2 regions of the Amycolatopsis cynarae genome follow, and region 1 is predicted to be linked to the other one. Evidence: predicted binding sites of a transcription regulator. Region 1 holds the regulator's gene; the other holds the start of a gene.

Region 1 (3,567 bases):
GCTCGTCGTGGTCGGACTGGACGTGACCGACGACAAGGCGGCCGAGGCCGCGGTGCGCACCGCGGTGTCGCGGTTCGGCCGCTTGGACGTCCTGGTCAACAACGCCGGTTACGCCAACGTCGGCGCCATCGAAGACGTCGACTTCGACGATTTCCGGGCGCAGGTCGACGCCAACCTGTTCGGGGTGGTGCGGCTGACCCGGGCGGCGCTGCCGGTCCTGCGGGAGCAGCGGTCGGGGCACATCATCCAGGTCTCCTCGGTCGGCGGCAGGTTGGCCACGCCGGGGCTGGCCGCCTACCAGAGCGCGAAGTGGGCGGTGGGCGGCTTCTCTTCGGTGCTCGCCGCCGAGGTGGCGCCGCTCGGCATCAAGGTGACCGTGCTGGAACCGGGCGGGATGCGGACCGACTGGTCCGGCCCGTCCATGCGCATCGACCCGATCCGCCCGGAATACACCGCGACCGTCGGCCAAATGGCGGCCATGCACGGCGGTGACTCGCTCGCGGCCAATGATCCGGCGAAGGTGGCTCAACTGGTGCTGCGGCTGGTCGCGCTGGACGAGCCGCCGCTGCGCCTGCTCGTCGGCCCCGACGCGTATGCCTACGCCACCGCGGCCGGTCGTGCGCTGCTCGCGGAGGACGAGCGCTGGCGCGAGCTTTCCGAATCGACGGTCGCCGACGACGCCACTCTCGAACACCTCGATCCCCTGGGTAAGCGATGAGTTCGACGGCGCCGATCTGACCGGGCTCCTAGGCTCACCGGTATGGACATCTCTGTCGATGGTGCCCTTCGCGGCTATCTGGCCCTACCCCAGCGGGAAGTCGCGGGTGACCCGCCGTGGCCCGGAGTGGTGGTCGTTCACGACGCCTTCGGGATGAGCGAGGACACCCGCAACATCACCCAGCGGTTCGCCACCGCCGGGTACGTCGCGCTGGCGCCCGACCTGTTCTCCCGGGGCGGCCTCATGCGGTGCATCAAGTCCGTGTTCCGGGATCTGATGGCAGGCCAGGGCCGCGCGTTCGAGGACCTGCAGGCCGCCCGGCGGCTGCTGGCCGAACGGGAGGACTGCACCGGCAAGGTCGGCGTGGTGGGATTCTGCATGGGCGGCGGATTCGCCCTCGTCGCCGCGTCCGGCGGGTTCGACGCTTCCGCGCCGTACTACGGGCAACTGCCCAAGGACCTGTCCGTTTTGGACGATGCTTGCCCGGTCGTGGCCAGCTTCGGGCGTAAGGACCCGGGGTTGAAGGGGGCCGCGGCCAAGCTCGAAGCGGAGCTGACCGCCCGCGGCATCCCGCACGACGTCAAGGAATACCCCGAAGCCGGGCACAGCTTCGCCAACCAGCTCGCGGGCGGCCCGCTCAACAAGCTGCTCAAGGTCGCCGGGCTGTCGTTCCACCGCGAATCCAGCGAGGACGCCTGGCGTCGCGTGCTCGCCTTCTTCGCCCAGTACCTCGGCAGCTGAGGAAAAAGGGTGGGCACTTCCGGAGGAAGTGCCCACCCGCGTCACTGTTTGCCGGTGCGCTTCGGTTTCCAGACCACCAGCGCGGTCTCGTGCCGGATCGGAACCAGATCCTTCCGGTAGGAAGCGTGCACGGCGGCCGCCGCGTGCTCGGCCGCGGCGTAGGCGGCGGCCAGTTCTTCGGTGAGCTCGGCGACCCGGTTCCGCAGGGCCTCGACCTGGTTTTCCAGCTCGATGATGTGCTTGATGCCGGCCAGGTTCACCCCGGCCTCCTGCGACAGCCGCTGCACCTCGCGCAGCAGTGCGATGTCGCGCATCGAATAGCGCCGCCCGCCGCCCGCCGTGCGCCCGGGCGACACCAGGCCCATCCGGTCATAGGACCGGAGGGTCTGGGCGTGCAACCCGGACAGCTGAGCGGCCACCGAGATCACGAACACCGGGGTGTCTTCGTCCGCCCCGTGCGGCAACCCACCGAACGCCATCACCGCTCCTTGAGCAACTTGGTGATTTCCGGTCGCGGATCGTGCTTCGCGGCGGCCTCCGCGAACGCCTGCAGCGCCTCCTGCTCCGCGGGCTCGAGCCGGGACGGAACCGCCACCTGCAGGGTGACCAGCAGATCGCCCTGCGAGCCGTCGCGCTTGCGGATGCCCTTGCCGCGCACCCGCAGCACCCGGCCGCTCGCCGTACCCGCGGGCACCTTGAGCGACACCTTGCCGTCCAGCGTGGGCACCGCGATCGTGGCACCCAGCGCCAGTTCGGTGAAGGTGACCGGCATGGTGATCGTCAGGTCGTTGCCCGACCGGCCGAACACCGGGTCCGGGGTGACGTGCACGCGGACGTACAGGTCACCGGCCGCGGCCCCGCCCCGGCCCGGTTCGCCCTGACCGGCGAGCCGGATGCGCTGGTTGTCGTCGACCCCGGCGGGCACCCGCACGGTCAGGGTGCGGGTGCGGGTGCTGATGCCCTCGCCGCCGCACTCCGGGCACGGGTCGTCGATGATCTGGCCACGCCCACGGCAGTCCCGGCACGGCTCGGAGAAGGCGAACGCGCCCTGGCTCCGGCTCACCAGCCCGGAACCTCCGCACACCGGGCAGGTGCGCGGCATCGTGCCGGGCCGTGCGCCGTTGCCGCCGCACGTTCCGCAGGTGCCCGGGCTGGACAGCCGCAGCGGCAGCGTCGCGCCCTTGACCGCCTCGGCGAACTCGATCCGAACCTCGGTCTCCACGTCGGCGCCCCGCTGGCCGCGGGCGGCGGTCGCCCCGGCACCCGCACCGCGACGGCCGAACAGGCCGCCGAGGATGTCGCCGAGGCCGCTGAAGCCACCGCCCCCGCCCGCCGCGGTCTGGCCGAACAGGTCGCTCATGTCGAAGGTGCCGGAACCGCCGCCGCGCGGGAAGTTGAACGTGCCGGCGCCACCGGCGCCGAACAACTGCCGCGCTTCGTCGTATTCCTTGCGCTTCGCCGGGTCCGAGAGCACACCGTAGGCCTCGGACACCGACTTGAACTTCTGCTCGGCCTCCGCGTTGCCGGGGTTGGCGTCGGGGTGGTTCTCCCGCGCCAGCTTGCGGTAGGCCTTCTTGATCTCGTCCTGGGACGCGTCGGAGGAGACGCCCAGCTCTCGGTAGAAGTCCTTACCGATCCACTCGCGAGCACTCACCGGACGTCTCCTCCTTCCTGTTCAAGACCGCGAAAGCGATCACAGCCGCTTCCTAGCGTCGTTACTGCTGGTTCTCATTCGACAGTTGCTCCACCGGCAGCTCGCCCTCCACGGACGCGTCGACCGGTGTCTCGGCGCCCGGCTCGTGGTCGGTCACCCCGACCAGCGCGGCCCGCAGCACCCGCTCGCCGAACCGGTAACCCCGGCGCAGGACCGTGGTCACCGTCGGGCCGGACACGTCGGGCGAGGTGCTGTGCTGCACCGCCTCGTGCACGCTCGGGTCGAAGGGGTCGCCCTCGCCGCCGAACGGCTCGAGGCCGGCCCGCTGCAGACCCGCGACGAGCTTGTCGCCCACGGCCTTGAACGCCCCGGTGAGATCACCGTGCGCCTCGGCGCGCTCGAGGTCGTCGAGCAGCGGCAGCAGGTCGTTGACCACGCTGGCCTTGGCCGCGGC
Region 2 (3,567 bases), 700 kb from region 1:
AGATCACCGACCGGCAGCTCCAGTTCGGCGCCACGGGAACGAAGGTAGGACAGCGCGATCTGCGCCGACTCCTTCATCACGTCGCCGAGCTGGCCGGTCAGCGTGACGCCGGTGCCGCCGGTCTCCGGGTCCGCCAGCGACGCCTCCACGTAGAGCACGTCACCGCCCGCGCCGGTCACCGCGAGACCGGTGGCCACGCCCGGGGTCGCGGTCCGCTGCGTCGAGGCGGGCAGCGACGACTCCGGCAGGTGCCGGGGCCGGCCGAGATAGCCCGGAAGTCCTTCGGCGTCCACGGTGACCGGCAGCGCGGCCTCTCCGAGCGCGACCTTCGTGGTGATCTTGCGCAGCACCTTCGCGATGGTGCGGTTGGCGTCGCGGACCCCCGCTTCGCGGGTGTACTCGGCGGCGATCCGGCTCAGCGCGGCATCGGTGAACCGCACGTCGTCCTGGCCGAGCCCGGCCCGCTCCAGCTCACGGGGGAGCAGGTGGTCCCGGCCGATGATCACCTTCTCGTGCTCGGTGTAGCCGTCGAGCGTGACCAGTTCCATCCGGTCCAGCAGCGGTCCGGGGATGGTCTCCAGCGCGTTGGCCGTGGCCAGGAACACCACGTCGGACAGGTCCAGTTCGACCTCGAGGTAGTGGTCGCGGAAGGTGTGGTTCTGCTCCGGGTCCAGCACTTCGAGCAGGGCCGCCGTCGGGTCGCCGCGGTAGTCGGTGCCGACCTTGTCGACCTCGTCGAGCAGCACGACCGGGTTCATCGAACCGGCTTCCTTGATGGCCCGCACGATCCGGCCGGGCAGGGCGCCCACATAGGTGCGCCGGTGGCCGCGGATCTCCGCCTCGTCCCGCACGCCGCCGAGTGCCACCCGGACGAACCTGCGGCCCATCGCCTTCGCGATCGACTCGCCGAGCGAGGTCTTGCCCACCCCGGGCGGGCCGACCAGCGCCAGCACGGCGCCCGATCGGCGGCCGCCGACCTGGCCGAGCCCGGCCTCGGCGCGCCGGTTGCGCACCGCCAGGTACTCGACGATGCGTTCCTTCACGTCGTCGAGACCGGCGTGGTCGGCGTCCAGGACGGCACGGGCCGCGGCGATGTCGTGCACGTCGGCGGTGCGGGTCTGCCACGGCAGCTCCAGCACGGTGTCCAGCCACGTCCGGATCCAGCCGCCCTCCGGTGACTGCTCCGAGGTCCGGTCCAGCTTGTCCACCTCGGCCAGTGCGGCCTTGCGCACGTGCTCGGGCAGCTCGGCCGCTTCCACGCGGGCGCGGTAGTCGTCCTCCTTGGCGCTGCCGTCCAGCTCGCCGAGTTCCTTGCGGATCGCTTCGAGCTGGCGCCGCAGCAGGAACTCCTTCTGCTGCTTCTCCATGCCTTCCGCCACGTCCTTGCGGATCGTGTCGGTGACCTCCAGTTCGGCCAGGTACTCGCGGCTCCATTCGAGCGCGCGCTCCAACCGTGCCGCGACGTCGAGCGTGGCCAGCAGTTCGAGCTTCTGGTCGAGCTTCAGGTACGGCGCATTGCCCGCGAGGTCGGCGATCGCGGAGGGATCGTCGAGCTGCTGCACCGCGTCGATCATCTGCCAGCCTTCGCGCTGCTGCAGGATCGTGATCACCACGGACTTGTAGTCGGCGGCCAGCGCGTTCACCCGCTCGCCGCCGGTTTCGGTGACGGGCTCGGCCTGCACCCAGCGGGCCGCTCCCGGGCCCTGGCCGGTCTCGCCGAGACGGGCACGGCGGGTACCGCGGATCAGTACCGCGGCCTTGCCGCCGGGCACCCGGCCCACCCGTTCGATCGTGGCGACCGTGCCCAGCTCGGCGTATTCGCCGTGCACCCGGGGCACGATCAGGACCTCGGGCTTGGTGGGCTTGGCCGCGGGCAGGGACCGGATACCGGGGAACGACGGCGAACTCGGCGCCTTGGCCTGCGCGGATTCCACCGCGGCCCGGATCTCGGCGTCTTCGAGCTCCAGCGGGACGATCATGCCGGGGAGCACGACGTCTTCGTCGAGAGGCAGGAGGGGCAGGAGCCTGATTTCGGTCATCGGGGCGCTCCTTCGTAGTTGAGTCTGCACAGCTCAACTTCCCTGAGCCCCAATTTGTTTCCCCCGGTCGTTCGCTGTAAGCGAGCAACCGCGCCTGTGCTGTCACGGACAGCCGACATCGCCGTGAGGGGTCCCCTCACGGCCTTGGCCCCGCGCAGCCCGCCCGATCAGGCCTGGTTCTCGGCCACCCCGCACCAGCCGAACGGGCGGGAAATCGCCTCGATCGGTGTCAGCTTGGTTTCCGGACGCCAGTCCGCCGGGTGCACCAGCCCGGGTTCGACCAGCGGCCAGTTACCGAACCACCGCGCGATGTCCGCCTTGTCGCGTACCCACAGCGGGTTGCTGGTGTTCCGGTAGGCGTCCGCGAACCGGCGCACCGCCGCGGCGTCCTCTTCCGGTGCGCCTTCGCTGGTGATGTGCGAGATGGCGAGCCAGCTTCCGGGCGCGAGCTTGCGGCGATAGCGCTCCACGATCTCCTGGGGGTGATCGTCACCGCCGATGAAGTGCAGCACCGCGATCATCAGCACGCACACCGGCTGCGAGAAGTCGATCAGTCGCCGGGTGGTCTCGTGCCTGAGCACGGCGCCGGTGTCCCGCAGGTCGGCCTGGACCAGACCGGCCCAGTCGGTGGCGCCGTCCCGCTCCAGTAGCAGTGTGCCGTGCGCGGCCGCGACGGGTTCGTAGTCGACGTAGACCACGCCAGCCCGTTCGCCCTCCGGCAGGTGCTTGCGGACGATCTCGTGCACGTTGCCCACCGTGGGCACCCCGGACCCCAGATCGAGGAACTGGCGGATACCGGCGTCCATGGCGGCGCGCACCGCCCGCCCCAGGAACTGACGGTTCTGCCGTGCGAGCTCGCGAACCTGCGGGAACAGTTCGACGACCTGCTTGCCGAACTCGCGGTCCACGGCCCAGTTGTGCGTGCCGCCCAGGTACCAGTCGTACATCCGGGCGGCGGAAGGCTTGTCGGTGTCGACCCCTTCGGGTGCTTCGGGAGCGAGGTCTTGGCTCTCGGTCATGGCTGCTTTCTATCGCACTGCCGGACGTCGGTACCAGTAGGTCCACAACGGTCGGTAACCCTGTGCGTACCAGAAGGGGGTTGACGTTGGGTTCGGCAGTGCGTGGTGCAGCAGGGCGGCCTCCACGCCGGCCTCGTCGAACAACTGGTGTGCGTGTGCGGCGAGTGCGCCGCCCACCCCCGACGACCGGGCGGCCTCGTCCACGTGGAGCGAGGCGACGTAGCCGACCCGGTCGACCGCGACGAACGGGGAGATCCAGGCCGTTCCGGGCGGGAACTGGATCCTCAGCAGGCCGAGCGGGCGACCGTACAGTTCGGCCAGCCACACCGTCGGTTCCCCACACCGCAATTCTTCCGACAGCGCTTCCCGGAGCAGGCCCTCCACGTTCGGGCGCAGGGTCACCAGACCGAACTGCGCGTCGTAACGCTGGAGCCGGAGGGACAGCGCGACCGCGGTATCCAGGTCGGCCGGTTCGGCGGGGCGGATGCGCACCCCCGGCTGAGTGGCGG

Evidence for each region. Region 1 encodes HspR, which represses chaperone genes until heat shock. Its sites were predicted from a motif close to ANNTTGAGTNNNNNNNACTCAANNT; they were not measured.
Region 2: lon (endopeptidase La) is a predicted target of HspR. The motif match lies at 2,055-2,079, and genes of this name have one in related genera.

What each region holds. Positions count from the first base shown of each region.
Region 1 is NZ_CP113836.1:7,018,497-7,022,063, forward strand. It holds gene ORV05_RS34005 (SDR family NAD(P)-dependent oxidoreductase) at 1-718, shown strand, start outside; gene ORV05_RS34010 (dienelactone hydrolase family protein) at 761-1,459, shown strand; gene ORV05_RS34015 (heat shock protein transcriptional repressor HspR) at 1,501-1,938, opposite strand; gene dnaJ (molecular chaperone DnaJ) at 1,938-3,113, opposite strand; gene grpE (nucleotide exchange factor GrpE) at 3,175-3,567, opposite strand, start outside.
Region 2 is NZ_CP113836.1:6,321,139-6,324,705, reverse strand. It holds gene lon (endopeptidase La) at 1-2,039, opposite strand, end outside; gene ORV05_RS30435 (SAM-dependent methyltransferase) at 2,207-3,058, opposite strand; gene ORV05_RS30430 (GNAT family N-acetyltransferase) at 3,068-3,567, opposite strand, start outside.